3 regions of the Paraburkholderia sp. GV068 genome follow, and region 1 is predicted to be linked to each of the others. Evidence: riboswitches for the same ligand, from Rfam matches in the RefSeq annotation. Region 1 holds a riboswitch; each other region holds the start of a gene.
The links. A riboswitch is a leader RNA that binds a small molecule or an ion and turns the genes downstream of it on or off. The one in region 1 is predicted to bind cobalamin.

Region 1 (4,930 bases):
AACGCTGCGTCGCGCGCAATGGCGATCTGCTTGCCTTGCAGAAGCGGCGGCAGCGCCGGCGGCGTGGGCGCGCCGAATTCGACGGCGGGCGGCAGATCGGCTAACGCGGTATCGGCGAGCGCATCGGCGGCGCGTTCGAGGCGCGCGTCGAGGTCGTCGATTTCGGCCGCTTGATGCAAGCCGAGGTGACGGTCGGGTAATTCGATTTCATCGCTTGCTGCGAGGTGGCCGCACCAGCGCAGCGTCGACGGCAACGCTTCTTGCAGCATCTGCGCGTGACGCGCGGAGCCGACGCGGTTAGCGAGCACGCCATGAAACGGCACGTGCGGCCTGAAATTCGCAAGCCCGAACGCGACCGCGCCGAAGGTCTGCGCCATCGCCTTCGCGGAAATGACAGCGAGCACGGGCACGCCGAAAGCGCTCGCGAGATCGGCGCTGCTCGGTGTGCCGTCGAAGAGACCCATCACGCCTTCGATCAGGATCAGATCGGCTTCGGCCGCCGCCTCGGCAAGCAGACTGCGGCACGCGTCCTGACCGACCATCCACAGATCGAGCGACAACACCGGCGCGCCGCTCGAGTGCGCGAGAATCATGGGATCGAGAAAGTCGGGCCCGGTCTTGAAGACACGCACGTGCCGCCCGAGCCGCCGATGGTAGCGCGCAAGACCCGCGGTGATCGTGGTCTTGCCCTGGCCCGACGCGGGCGCGCTGATGAAGAGCGCGGGGCAGGCGGACACGTTCAGAACTCCACGCCGCGCTGCGCTTTCACGCCTTGCTCGCGATACGGATGCTTGACGATGCGCATTTCGGTGACGAGGTCGGCGGCTTCGATCAGCGCGTCGGGCGCATGACGGCCTGTCACGACCACATGCAGCATCTCTGGACGCGCGGCGATCACGGACAGCACTTCGTCGAGCGGCAGGTACTCGTACTTGAGCACGGTGTTCAGCTCGTCGAGGATCACCATCTGATAGTCGCCGCTTTCGATCATCCGGCGCGCTTCGTCCCAGCCCTTGCGCGCGGTCGCGATGTCGGCGTCGCGGTTCTGCGTGTTCCAGGTGTAGCCGTCGCCCATCGTGACGAAATCGCAGTTGGCGATGGCGCCGAGAAAGTCGCGCTCCGACGTATGCAGCGCGCCCTTGATGAACTGCACGACGCCAAGACGCATGCCGTGGCCGAGCACGCGCACGGCCATGCCGAACGCAGCGGTCGTCTTGCCTTTGCCGGTGCCGGTGTTGACGATCAGCAGACCCTTTTCGACGGTCGCGTTGGCCTGTTTCTTTTCGTGGCCTTCGCGCCGGCGTTCGGTCATGCGTTGATGCGATTCGGGATCGGTCTTCATGGAAGGTCCTGGTCAGTGAAGGTGGCGCTGCGCGGCAGCGCGTGTTCGGTCGATGCAATCGCCACGGTGACGCCCGCGTGAACGGTTTTGCGAGCGACGAGATACTGCGTGTGAGTGGCAGCGTGGATCGACGCGCCGAGCAACGCACACGGTTCGCAGACGCCGTCGACGCCGAGATGCTCGCGCGCCGCCGCCGACGGCTCGGCGACATGCAGCGCGGCAATCTGCTCGCGAGTGAACAGCTTCAGCGGTAACCCGTGGCGCGAGCAGAACGCGAGCAAGCCGGGTTCTTGCGCTTTGGTTTCGATCGAGGCGACGGCCGCGATGTCTTCGAATGAATGCGAGCCGAGCGCTGCGCGCACAGCGTTTTCGATTTCTTCCGCCGACGTCTGCAAGCGGCAACCGATGCCCACGCTAAGCGTTTTCATCGGACATCCTTCGCCAGCGACGCCACGCCGCCGATCACCACGATCGCGGGCGAGCCGAGTCCCGCGCGCGCGACGGCATCGGCGAAATCACCGAGTGTCGCGAGCGCATGCCGCTGCTCGGGGCGCGTTGCGGATTCGATCGCGGCACACGGCGTCTCTGCCGACATGCCCGCTGCCAGCAACGCGCCGACGATGTCGTTTAGCCGCCGCATGCCCATATAGATGACGAGCGTCATGCGCGTGGCGGCGAGCGCGGCCCAATCCGGCTCGCTCGTGCCTGCGCCGTGGCCGGTCACGAACACGACGCCTTGCGCATGATCGCGGTGCGTGACCGGAATGCCGATGGCCGCCGGCGCCGCAATGCCGGCCGTGATGCCGCTGACGATTTCGACGTCGACGCCCGCCGCATGCAGCGCCTGTTGCTCTTCGCCGCCTCTGCCGAACACGAAGGGATCGCCGCCCTTCAAACGCGCGACGCTGCGCCCTTCGTTCAGATGCGCGAGCATTTGTTCGGCGATGCCGTGTTGCGGCGTCGACGGATGACCGCCGCGCTTGCCGACATACACGATGCACGCATCGGCGCGCGCAAATTGCAGCACGTCGGGGTTCACCAGATCGTCGACGAGTATCACGTCGGCTTGCGCGAGCGCGCGGGTTGCCTTGAGCGTCATCAGTTCGACGTCGCCGGGGCCTGCGCCGATCAGCCATGCGCGTTTCATCGCGGCATGCGCCGCGTCGGCGCACATGCAATCATGCAGCGTCGACATACACGCAATGTGATGGAAATTGAAGTCATTCGAAACTGTGCATTCGCGCACGACAGCAAACGCGGATTGCAGACCGCTTCCCTAAGTCGTGCTTGAGCGCCTTCACATCCGTCCCTCGCGGATTCCGGCGGCCGGCGGCGTGACGTTGAGAACGCACGGCCGCCTCCGCGTCTGGCCGGTATCCGGGCTGGCGGCCTCACGCGCTTTGCCTTCCCGCCCACATTCGTTCGAATGTGCTGGACAGTGGCACTGAAAACGCATGTGCGGCGCAAAAAATAATCGCGCCGCCGGTCGCTTACCGTTGCGGGGACAGCACAGGTTGAGCGCAAGCGCGCTGCCTGTTTCCCGTTTAACTGCACACGCGAGCGCATGTGCGGGCACCAGACGCGCGCATACGATAGCACACGGCAAGCCCGTCCGATAAGCGCGCCGGGCTTGCGTTTTCTTGACGGCGCAAGGCGCGCGGCCTACACTCGCACGCACTTCTGGTGCTCGTGTGCGCGCTCGTGCGCATGCAGTTAAACGGGAAACAGGGCGCCCGCCTCGCATGGATCGGGTCAACCTGTGCTGCCCCCGCAACGGTAAGCGAAAAGCGACGTCATGGCGGTTTGCATGGCGCCGCGGAGCCGGCTTCGATGTCCACGCGCAAGGCCGCGTCGGCATATCACCACTGGGCGAGAAATCACTCGTCCGGGAAGGGGAAGCGGCGCTTTCGCCAGCCCGGATACCGGCCGGAACACGAAGGGCGAACGCCGCGGGGAAGCGGCGCTGCGCTCATGACCTCATACCCGTATTCTGCGTTTCCCTGGTGTAGCGGCAAGGCCGTCGTGCGTTCCCGCGTTTTGCGATGCGACGTCATGCGCAAAGCGCGTGATTCGGCCGGCCAGCAGATGCAACTCTCACGGATGGACTCACCATGCAAGTTCAGATGCGCAAGATTCCCGTCACCATCGTCACGGGCTTTCTCGGCAGCGGCAAGACGACGTTGCTGCGGCACATTCTTCGGAATGCGGGCGGCAAGCGCATTGCGGTGATCGTCAACGAGTTCGGCGAGCTCGGCATAGACGGCGAAATCCTCAAAGGTTGCGGCATTGGTTGCGATGAAAACGGCGTCGAGACCGAAGGCCAATTGTATGAACTGGCGAACGGTTGCCTGTGCTGCACGGTCCAGGAAGAGTTCTTTCCAGTGATGGAAAAGCTCGTCGAGCGCCGCGAGCAGATCGACCATGTGCTGATCGAAACCTCGGGGCTCGCGTTGCCGAAGCCGCTTGTGCAGGCGTTCAACTGGCCGCAGATCAAGAACAGTTTCACTGTGGATGCGGTGATTACGGTGGTCGATGGACCCGCTGCGGCAAGCGGTCAGTTCGCCGAAAACCCGCTTGCTGTCGACGCGCAACGCAAGGCCGATCCGAATCTCGACCACGAGTCGCCGCTGCACGAATTGTTCGAGGATCAGTTGTCGGCTGCGGATCTGGTGATTCTGAACAAGACCGATCTGCTCGACGAAGCAGGCCAGAACGCGGTCGAAGCCGTGATTCGCGCCGAAATTCCGCCGCAGGTGAAGATCGTGCGCGCGCATAAAGGCGAACTCGATCTGCACGCGTTGTTCGGACTTGAAGCGGCGTCGGAGGAAACCATTCACTTGCGCCACGATCACCACGGTTCGGCCGACGACGCCAATCATCATCACGATGAGTTCGATTCGGTGGTCGTGAATGCAAAGGCACAGTCGCGTGAAGCGGTGATCGCCGCGCTGCAAGGACTCGTGGAAAACAACACGATTTATCGCGTGAAGGGTTTCGCGGCGTTGCCGGGCGCGCCGATGCGGCTCGTCGTTCAAGGCGTGGGCCGGCGCTTCGATAGTTATTTCGATCGACGCTGGCAGCAAGGTGAACTGGAAGAACTAGGCGAAGGCGCCGAAAGCCGCTTCGTGCTGATCGGTGAAGACCTCGACCAGGCTGCGCTACAACGCGCGTTCGACGCGGCGCTCGGCGTCGCAGCCGCTGTCGCCGCGCAACAGACGTAAGCAGGTATAGACACATGCATCTGCTGCGCACCACGCCGGGCGGTTTCGTCGACGATACGCAAGGCGTGATCCGCATTGATCAGCGGCCCGCGGACATCGTCATTCTGAGTTCCGCGGATACGACGCTGTCGTTGCTCGCGAGCGTGTTTCCGCGTCTCGGCGACGGCTTCCCGAGCGTGCGCCTCGCGAATGTCACGTATCTGCGGCAGCCTGCCTCCGTGGACTTTTACGTCGAAGACGTGTTGCAACATGCGCGCGTCGTCGTGGTCGATCATCTTGGCGGCGAGGCGTACTGGCCATACGGCATCGAGCAGGTGGTCGCGCTTGCGGAGCGCAAACAGCAGACGCTCGCGATGTTCTCCGGCGA
Region 2 (4,930 bases), on a different contig from region 1:
TCGCTTCGTACGAAAGCGGCGGCTCGAGCGCCTCCGTTGTCACCGGATAGACGAGCGGCAGATGCTGCTGCGCGTCGTGCAAATGCGCCTTGATGATGCTGAACGCGTTGCCCTTCTTGCCCTTCGCGACGAAGTACGCGACCACCGGCGCGGCCTTCAGGAGACGCAGTGCTTTGAGCGTGATGAGTTCGGGATCGCCCGGACCCACGCCGAGTCCGAAGAGACGCCCTGCACGTTGCGGCGCGGCGGTCATTCGACCTCCGTCGCCAGCGCGTTGACCGCGGCGGCGGCCATCGCGCTGCCGCCGCGGCGGCCATGCACGACGACATACGGCACGCCGCGGCTGTCGCCCGCGAGCATGGCTTTCGATTCGGCCGCGCCGACGAAGCCGACCGGAAAGCCGAGAATCAGCGCGGGTTTCGGCGCGCCGGCATCGAGCATGTCGAGCAGATGAAACAGCGCGGTCGGCGCATTGCCGATCACGACGACGCTGCCCGCAAGACGCGGACGCCACAATTCGAGCGCGGCGGCCGAGCGCGTGTTGCCGAGTTCGCGCGCGAGGTCCGGCACCGCTTCGTGCGTGAGCGTGCAGATCACGTCGTTGTTCGCGGGCAGGCGCGCGCGCGTGATGCCTTGCGCGACCATGCCGGCGTCGCAGAGAATCGGCGCGCCTTGCGCGAGCGCGAGACGCCCCTCCGTGCCGGCATTCGGGGAGAACGCGAGATCGCCGATCACGTCGACCATCCCGCACGCGTGGATCACGCGCACCGCGAGCTTTTCGAGGTCGGCGGGGATGCGCGACAGATCGGCTTCGGCGCGGATCGTCGCGAAGGATTGGCGATAGATCTCCTGACCGTCGCGAATGTAATCAAGCATCGGTATCACTCATTTGAGTCGGGCATTCTGGTCGTGCGTCCTGGGCGTGCGTCTGTTCGGCTTGGGCGAGTTGCGCGAGGGTGTCGGCGGCTTGTGCGATCGTCAGTCGGCGCGCGACGCATTCGCCGAAACCCGGCTGTGCGTCGCGCCGGTAAACATCGTAGAGGCCGGGCGCCGCGGCAAGCAGCGTGAACGGCGCACAATGCGCGGCGGCGCAGGAGCGCGGGCAGCCGCTCAGGTGCACGTCGACGCCGGCGGGCAGGCGCGCGGCGAGTGCGAGCGCGTCGGCTTTGGTATCCGCGAGACTTTTTGCGCAGCCGGTGGAACCGGCGCACGCGATGAGGCGTGAAGCGGGGTCGTTGCGATCGCATGCAAAGCCCAGCGTTTTTAGCGCGGCAAGCACGGCGGGCACGGCATGTGTGGCGATGTCGGGCAGCAGAACGCTTTGCCACGGCGTGATGCGCAGCGTGCCGTTCGCGTGTTGCCGCGCCAGCGAAGCGAGGCCATGCAGCGCGGTTGCGTCGATGCGGCCGAGCAGCGGTTGACCGCCGACGTACCACGTTCCCGCGATACGCTGCGCGTGAGCGCCGACGCGCAGCGTGGCATCGGCGGGCGTGCTGCGTTGCCACTCGGCGAGCGCTGCGTCGCGCGTCAACGGGAAATCGACGTAGGTTTGCGCGTGTCGCAGGATTGCGTCGGCGGAATGTTCGGCGAGCAGGTGACGCATGCGGGTCGTGTCGGAGTCGGCGGCGAGATCGAGAAACGTATGCAGCAGCGCCCGCACCAGCGCCGGAACTTGCGACGGCAGCACGGCGGCGAGTGCGCCTGCATCAATCGTCGCCGAATTCGTCGCAGCAACCGGTGGACAACCGGCGAGGCCGAACACGAAGCGGATCTCGCCGGAACCACCCTGCGATGCCGCGAGCCACACGTCATGCGGATGATCGAGCCGCGCAAGACGCTCGCCGCCGTCGACGAGCAGTGCGAATTTCGGCGACAGCGCCGCGAAACGCGCGTCGCTTTGCAACAGCGCGAGCAGCGTCGCGCAAAGCGGCCTCGTGTCGAAGAGCGCGGAGGGGTCGCGCCCTGCGGCAGGGCTGATCATCACGTTGCGGATGTCGTCGGCGGCTGAAGCGGTGAGGGCGGCGGAAGAGTTCGCATCGGCCTCGGCGCGAGCATCAGCACGAGCCTCCGCCAAAGGCCCAAGCCCCGCATCGACCAGCGCCGCAATCAACGCCGCTTCCTCGCCGCCACGAACGCCGCGCAGTTGCAGATTCGCGCGGTTCGTCAACTCGATCACGCCCGCCGCGTGCCGCGTGCTCGCATCCGCGATTGCGTGCGCCTGAGCCGCGCTCAGTTCGCCGCCCGGCAGCTTGATCCGGCAGATGCCGCCGTCGCGCGCGGCGACGATCCGCGCGAGCCCCGGACACGCCGAGGGCCGCAGCGCGAAAGCCGCGTCAGGCAATACAGTGGCGGAGGGAGAAGCTCGATTCAAGACGGACACCGCGGTTAGCGTCGCGCGACGGCCCGAGCAAGCGATAAAGCGGCTTGGCTGCGGCATCGGTACACCCCGCCCGATGTTGGCTGGCACGAACAGTCTCGCCGGCAGGTCTCCTGGCTCGCAGGTCGTCGTCCGCCGCGGCCTTCCCGGTCGAACCAGTGGCGCTTAGCGCAGGCGGACTCGCTGCATACAGTTGCGGGGGCAGCCGCAGCGGCGATGGTTTCCCCGCTGTGTTCCCTCTTAGGCCCCGAAGGGCACCGGCGGCTGTATTATGCCTTTTTTCGGATAGCACAACGAGGCTGGACGCTTTGACCGGCGTGGCGCAGCGCATTGTTTTGAGAGACATCATGAGGAAGGATGCATGCCGGCGTGGCTGACGGTAGTGGGCATCGGCGACGACGGCTTCGCCGGTTTGGGACGGCCCGCGCGGCGTGCGTTGCTGGAGGCGTCGGCGATTTACGGCGGCGAGCGTCATCTGTCGATGCTGCCGGCGCGGCTCGCCGCGCGCCGCGCCGCGTGGCCGCGTCCGTTCGATCTCGCGCCGTTGCTCGCCGAGCGCGGCCGCTCCGTCTGCGTGCTGGCGAGCGGCGATCCGATGCTGTTCGGCGTCGGCGCGACGCTGGCCAGGCAGTTGCCCGCCGACGAGTTGCGCGTGCTGCCCGCACCTTCGTCGTTGTCGCTGGCCGCCGCGCGGCTTGGCTGGCCGTTGCAGGATGCGGCCGTCGTGTCGCTGGTCGGCCGGCCGCTGCCGATGCTGAACGCCCATCTGCATGACGGCGCGCGCGTGTTCGTGCTGAGCGCGGACGGCGGCACGCCTGCGGCGCTCGCCGCGCTGCTGAACGCGCGCGGCTTCGGCGCGACGCGCATGACCGTGCTCGAACATCTCGGCGGCGACGCGGAGCGGCGCATCGACGGCCGCGCGGATCAGTGGTCCGCGCGCGACGTTGCCGCGCTGAACCTGATCGCGCTCGAATGCCGCGCGACGGATGGCGCGCCGCGTCTGCCGCTCACTTGCGGCTTGCCCGACGACGCATTCCGCCACGACGGCCAGTTGACCAAACGCGATGTGCGCGCGATCACGCTCGCGCGCCTCGCGCCGACGCCCGGCGAATTGCTGTGGGACGTGGGCGCGGGCAGCGGCTCGATCGCCATCGAATGGATGCGCGCGCATCCGGCTTGCCGCGCGATTGCCATTGAAGCGCACGCGGAGCGGCAGCGCTTTATCGAACACAATCGCGATGCGTTGGGCGTGCCGGGGCTGCAACTCGTCGCGGGCCGCGCGCCTGAAGCACTCAACGGGCTGCCGACGCCGGATGCGGTGTTCATCGGCGGCGGCGTGACGGTGCCGGGTGTACTCGACGCGTGCTGGGCGAGTCTGCGCGACGGCGGCCGGCTGGTCGCCAACGCGGTGACGTTGCAAGGCGAGGCGGCGCTTGCCGCATGGCGCGAACAGCATGGCGGCACGCTGACGCGCATCGCGCTTGCCGATGCGCAACCGCTCGGCGGATTCGATACGTGGCGGCAGGCGTTGCCGATCACCTTGCTCGATGTGGTGAAGTCTTCAAGCGCCGAGCGCGCTGCAAGCCGCCCACAGCCCGAACGCTCCGCCTGACCGCGATGCGCGACGAAACCCCCGAACAACCCGCGCCGCTGCGCAGTGGCTACACGACCGGCAGTTGCGCCACCGCGACGTCGCTGGCGGCGGCGCGTCTGCTGCTCGCGGGCGTGGTCAGCGACATCGCCGAAATCGTGTTGCCGAAGGGCCAGCATGTGCCGATGCCGCTCGTGTTCTGCCGCCTGACCGACGACGGCGCCGAGGCCGGCACGATCAAGGACGCCGGCGACGATCCCGACGTCACGCACGGCGCCGTGGTGTTCGCGCGCGTGCGCCTCGTCGCGGAAGCGGGCGTGGTGTTTCGCGCCGGACCGGGCGTGGGCACCGTCACCCGCGCCGGACTGACGCTCGCGGTCGGCGAGCCGGCGATCAACCCCGTGCCGCGTCAGATGATGACCGCGCACCTCGCCGAACTCGCCGCCGAGCACGGCTATCGCGGCGGCTTCGAAGTGACGATCGGCGTCGAGGGCGGCGAAGCGCTCGCGCTCAAGACGATGAACCCGCGGCTCGGCATTCTCGGGGGCCTGTCGATTCTGGGCACGACCGGCATCGTGCGCCCGTTCTCGTGCTCGGCGTATATCGCGTCGATTCATCAAGGCATCGACGTCGCGCGCGCGAACGGCTATACGCATGTCGCCGCCTGCACCGGCAACGCCAGCGAAGACGCGATGCGCGCGCATTACGGCCTGCCCGACATCGCGTTGATCGAAATGGGCGATTTCGTCGGCGCGGTGCTCAAGCATATGAAGCGCGCGCCGGTCGAGCGCCTGAGCATTTGCGGCGGCTTCGGCAAGCTGAGCAAGCTCGCGGCGGGCCACCTCGATCTGCATAGCCGCAACTCGAGCATCGACCTCGAACGGCTCGCCGCATGGGCCGCCGAACACGGCGCCGACGACGCGTTGCAGGCCGCGATTCGCGCGGCCAACACGAGTCAGCAG
Region 3 (4,930 bases), on a different contig from region 1:
CGGCCCCGCCCGATACGCCCAACACGTAGGGCTCCGCGAGCGGATTGCGCAACAGCACTTGCAAGAGCGCACCGGCCATTGCGAGCAATGCGCCGCACGCGAAACCGGCCAATGCGCGCGGCAAGCGCAGCGTGCGCACGATTTCGCCGGCGAGATCGTCGGAGGCGCTGGCAGAGCCGGACGCGGACGCCGACGCATGCAGCGGCGACAGCGCCTCGATCAAGCGCGCGGGCGCGAGCGAGACGCTGCCCAACGCGAGCGACGCCATCAGCACGACCAGCGCGGCGAGCGCGAGCACGAGCCAGATCGCGGCGGCGCGCTTCGCGGTCATCGCGTGCAATGCGGCGGGCAGGGAACCTGGATGACGGCTCATCGGCGCGCTCTCAACATGGCGCGCGCATCACTGCTGCTGCCAGCCGAGCGTGACATACGCACCGCGCCCCGGCGAGTTATACGAGTAGGCCGTTTCATAGTCCTTGTTCAACAGATTCTGGATTTGCGCGGCCACGTACCAGGCTTTCGTGATGTTGTAGCGCGCGGACAGATTCACGATGCCGTAGCCGCCGAGCTTGCCGCTGCTGTCCTCGCGCGGGCCGCTCACGATCCACTCGCCGCCCACGCGCCACCCCGCGATGCTGCGGTTCACCGTCAAGGACGCGAAGCGCCGCGCGCGCCGCACGAGGTCCACGTCGTTGTCGAGATCGACGGGATTTTGCAGCGTGACCGATGCGCGCACATCGGTCTTGCCCACATGTCCGCTCCACGATCCCTCGAGCCCCTGCACTTTTGCATGCCCCACGTTCTCCGCCAGATAGATGCCCGGCGTGACCTGCTGATAGTCGATCAGATTCGAATAACGCGTCTGGAAAGCACTCAAACGCATCACGCCCAACGCATTCGACGCGTACTGCAGCGCCGCTTCGAGCGAATGGCTGCGCTCGGGCTGAATCGACGGATTGCCGCTTAGCGGATAGTACAGATCGTCGAAGCTCGGCGCGCGAAACGAATCCGAATAGCTTGCGCTCAGCTTCCAATGCGGCGTGATGTCGAACCCATAGCCGAGATAGTAACTGTTCGCTCCGCCGAAATCGGAGTACTGGTCGCGCCGCACGTTGGCCTGGATTTGGTTGCGTCCGAAGCGCGCCGTGTAGCCCGCGAAGACGGAATCGACATGCCGCGTGGGCGCGGCGAACGTATCGGAGTCGAGGCTCTGATCGAGATGCTCGTAGCCCACGCGCAGTTTTTGCTGCGCGGCCAGCGCGAAATCGTTCTGCCACGTGTATTGCCGGTTGTCGGTATCGAAGCGTCCGTTGTAGAGGCCGTTGGTCTTCGATACGCTGCGGTCGTCGCCTTCGGACACGATGAAGTGCGTGGTCCACCAGTCGGTCAGCTTGCCGTTGGCGAACGCGGACACCTGCCGCACTTTCGTGTAGAGGTTGTTCAGATCGGTCGGCGCGCCGTACGCGTTGTCGTAGCTGTTGTTGCCGTTCGACTGCAGATAGCGGACGCCCGCGTCCCATTGGTCGTTGAACTTGTGGCGCAGCGACGCCGAAATGCTCTCGTTCAGATAGCCGTTCGCGTTCGGATTCGCGTTGGGCGCCTCGCTTGGATTCAGCGCTGAAAAGCCGTCGTCTTTCGAGCGCGCGAGCGAAATGCTGAAGGTCGTGCGGCCGTCTTTATCCAATGCGCCGTTCGCGCCCACCTGCTGCGTCTGCGTGTGATAGCTGCCGTAGCCCACAGAGAAATTGAAACGCGGCGGATGCGCGCCGCCGTCTTTCGTGAACACCTGTACCACGCCGCCGATCGCGCCCGAGCCGTATAACGCGGACACGTTGCCGTTCACGACCTCGACGTGATCGATCTGATCGAGCGGAATCTGCGCGATTTGCGCGGTGCCGAGACTCACGGAATCGACGCGCACGCCGTCGATGAGAATCAGCGATTGCGTCGACGACGCGCCGCGCAAATAAAGGCTCGCCGTCGAACCGGGCCCGCCTGTACGCGAGATTTGCGCGCCGGGCGCGAGTTGCAGCAGGCCGGGCAGATCCGTTGCGGTGGTGTCGGCCAGGTCCTGCTGATCGAATAGCGACGTCTGCGGGATCGTATCGGCAAGCGCTTGCGGTCCGCGCTCGGCGGTCACCACGACGGGCGATAAAACAGTGGACGATGCAGTGGACGAAGCGGTGGACGAAGCGTCGGCGTTTGCAGGCGCGGCGGCCTGCGCATGCGCGAGATGGGGCAGCCCGGCAAAAGCGAGCAGCACCGCGCGGGCGATGGGGGACAGCATGAAGTGAGATTTCCCGTGGATGGCGTGCGCGGCCCGCTTCCCCGCAGGCCGTCGCGTAACGAGGCGCGTGCGCTTTTGACAATTCGCGCCGCGCGCCCCTCCCTCTGGCCGGTATCCGGGCTAACGACTTTCGATCCCGCCTTCCCACGCGTGACGCGCAGTGGCACACTCGCGAGTTGAACCGGAACACGCGATGGGGATCGAACTGCAAAAGCGCGAACTGCTGTTCGAAATACGATTCGTACCGCAGCACTGAACTGCGATGAGCAGCGATGAACTGCAGCGAATGCGACGAACTGCAATGCACGCGAAATGCGGTCGCTTACCGTTGCGGGGGCAGCGCAGGTTGGCGCGTTCGGGTAGAACGGCGCGGCCTGCTTCCCGTTTAACTGCGCGCACAATGAAATGCGCGCGGGCACCAGAGTGCGGCCAGTGTATGAGCGCCCTCTGAGTCAGTCAAGAACGCGGGCCGCGAGAGCGATTCATTCGGACAGGGTCGAGCTATTGTCCGACGCGATCTCCGGCACGCGCGTAGTTTCTCTTCTTCAGTCGAAAAAAGGCTGCAAAAAGCGGGGTTGTTACGTCTCGAAACGAGACAAATGTCGGAACGTGCGACATTCCGCGCTAAAATGCGATGTCTTTAGAGGACGCAGCACATGCTCACCGAACTCGAAACACTTTCACAGAATATCGGCAAGCTGATCGCGATCAGCCAGCGCCACAATGAAGCGCGCCTCGCGCTCGAAGAGCAACTCGCGCAGTCGCGCGCCGAAGCCGAAGCTACGCGCACGGAACTTGCGCTGCTGCGCGAGGAACGCGACGCACTGCAAGCGGAGCGCGACGCGCTGTCGGCCAAGATCGACGACGCGCAGGTGCGTCTGAACGCGATCCTCGAAAAATTGCCGCGTGCGCGTGCGCACAACGAGCCGGACAACCAGCTCGATCTGCTCGAGCCCGCTCCGCACGAGGTCGAAACAGAGAGCGACGCCACTCGCCACGGAGAAAATGCATGACGACCAAGCAGATCGAAGTATCGATTCTCGGCGTGCCCTATCGCCTCGCCTGCTCGCCGGAAACGGAAGGCGCGCTGCTTGAAGCAGTCGCGCGAGTCGACGCCGAAATGTCGAAGATCCGCAATAACAGCAACGTGCGCGGCACGGATCGCATTGCAGTCATGGCTGCGCTGTCGCTGGCATCCGAACTGCTTAAGCTGCAAACAAGCGTGCGTCACGGAGAAGCATTTCCCGCTGAAGAAATCCGGCGTACAATGCATCAAATGAACGAGCAACTGGGTACTGTCATCGAGCAGTACAGCGTGCAGTAAGTTGCAAGTAGCATGTTGAGAGCAGTGCGGCCGGTGCTGATACCGGCTGCGGATTCAAACGGAAAGTAAGCAGGCAAGGTTCGTGAAGCATGCACGAACTGCGCGAGGCGAACAGGTCCCCAACGTTTGAGTCAATCGTTTCAGTGTCATCGGTTTTGCTTCATCGGTTTAGCTTCCCTGCCTGGTTCGCCAAGGTCATATATTCCTTGAACCAATGCCATGTGCACGGTTGCGGAAATTTGTAGCACGGGCGTGCGCGTCACTCTGTCTGATGTACCCGAAGTGCTGCTAACTGCGACCAATTCTGAACCCCCGGTTCAGGATGCCGGCCTAGCGGCTAAGGCGGGGACCTTATTTGGAACGGCATCGGACTTGCGTCCGGTGCCGTTTTTGTTTGGGCGCCGTGCTTCTTCAAACCCCTAACGTTCAATTCGATTCATGCGCTACTGGCTAATGAAGTCCGAACCGGACGAAGCAAGCATCGACCATCTCGCCAACGCCGCGCACCGCACGCTGCCGTGGACGGGCGTGCGCAACTATCAGGCTCGCAACTTCATGCGCGATGGCATGCAGATCGGCGACGGCGTGCTGTTCTATCACTCGAGCTGCCCCGAGCCGGGCATCGCGGGGCTTGCTGAAGTTGCGTCCACGGCCTATCCGGACCCCACGCAGTTCGATAGCAAGAGCCCGTATTACGACCCGAAGTCGTCGCAGGAAACGCCGCGCTGGCTGCTCGTCGACGTCGTGTTCAAGAAGAAGATTCCGTTGATTCCGCTCGCGGCCTTGCGCGAGCATGAAGAACTGAAGGACATGCGCGTGCTCGCGAGAGGCAACCGTCTGTCGATCACGCCAGTGACCGAAGCGGAGTGGCGCTTCATCACGACGCGGCTCGTTTGACGTCGCGCGGCCCACGTTGCCGCAACGCTGCAGCAACGTTGAAGCAAAGTTAAATTAGGGAACCAAGCTCAGGTTACGAGCGCCTAACGGACTCGCAAACGGCTTCGGCAAGCGTCGTGCCGTTGCGTCGCGCTCGCCTCGTCGCGCGCAACCCTGTTCAAGCATGGAGTCCAATAATGACGAAACACACCGCACGTGCACTCGCTTTCGCGCTGGTCTGCGCGGCGCCCGCTGCACTCGCGCTCACGCCCGCCGTTGCGCGCGCGCAGAGCGTCGTGCCCTATCAACCGGCCGGCGTGCTGTCGCTGAATGCACAAGCGAGCGCGGACGTACCGCAAGACGTGGTCGACATCACGCTCTTTTACGAGCAGGAAGCGAGCGATCCGTCGGCGCTCACGTCAACGCTGAATCAGCGTGCCGAT

Region 2: linked by a shared signal. The riboswitch ahead of cobG (precorrin-3B synthase) and the one ahead of cobA (uroporphyrinogen-III C-methyltransferase) in region 1 are both predicted to bind cobalamin.
Region 3: linked by a shared signal. The riboswitch ahead of C8K18_RS08330 (TonB-dependent receptor domain-containing protein) and the one ahead of cobA (uroporphyrinogen-III C-methyltransferase) in region 1 are both predicted to bind cobalamin.

The regions. Positions count from the first base shown of each region.
Region 1 is NZ_QBUB01000006.1:5,743-10,672, reverse strand. It holds gene C8K18_RS14130 (cobyrinate a,c-diamide synthase) at 1-737, opposite strand, end outside; gene cobO (cob(I)yrinic acid a,c-diamide adenosyltransferase) at 740-1,342, opposite strand; gene C8K18_RS14120 (cobalamin biosynthesis protein) at 1,339-1,770, opposite strand; gene cobA (uroporphyrinogen-III C-methyltransferase) at 1,767-2,489, opposite strand; cobalamin riboswitch at 2,693-2,937, opposite strand; cobalamin riboswitch at 3,007-3,288, shown strand; gene cobW (cobalamin biosynthesis protein CobW) at 3,454-4,563, shown strand; gene cobN (cobaltochelatase subunit CobN) at 4,578-4,930, shown strand, end outside.
Region 2 is NZ_QBUB01000011.1:187,057-191,986, reverse strand. It holds gene C8K18_RS22335 (precorrin-2 C(20)-methyltransferase) at 1-253, opposite strand, end outside; gene C8K18_RS22330 (precorrin-8X methylmutase) at 250-876, opposite strand; gene cobG (precorrin-3B synthase) at 869-2,380, opposite strand; cobalamin riboswitch at 2,463-2,654, opposite strand; gene cbiE (precorrin-6y C5,15-methyltransferase (decarboxylating) subunit CbiE) at 2,739-3,989, shown strand; gene C8K18_RS22315 (cobalt-precorrin-5B (C(1))-methyltransferase) at 3,995-4,930, shown strand, end outside.
Region 3 is NZ_QBUB01000003.1:152,689-157,618, forward strand. It holds gene C8K18_RS08325 (iron ABC transporter permease) at 1-373, opposite strand, end outside; gene C8K18_RS08330 (TonB-dependent receptor domain-containing protein) at 401-2,287, opposite strand; cobalamin riboswitch at 2,376-2,725, opposite strand; gene C8K18_RS08335 (hypothetical protein) at 2,944-3,300, shown strand; gene C8K18_RS08340 (cell division protein ZapA) at 3,297-3,611, shown strand; RNA gene ssrS (6S RNA) at 3,783-3,964, shown strand; gene C8K18_RS08350 (EVE domain-containing protein) at 4,050-4,508, shown strand; gene C8K18_RS08355 (SIMPL domain-containing protein) at 4,685-4,930, shown strand, end outside.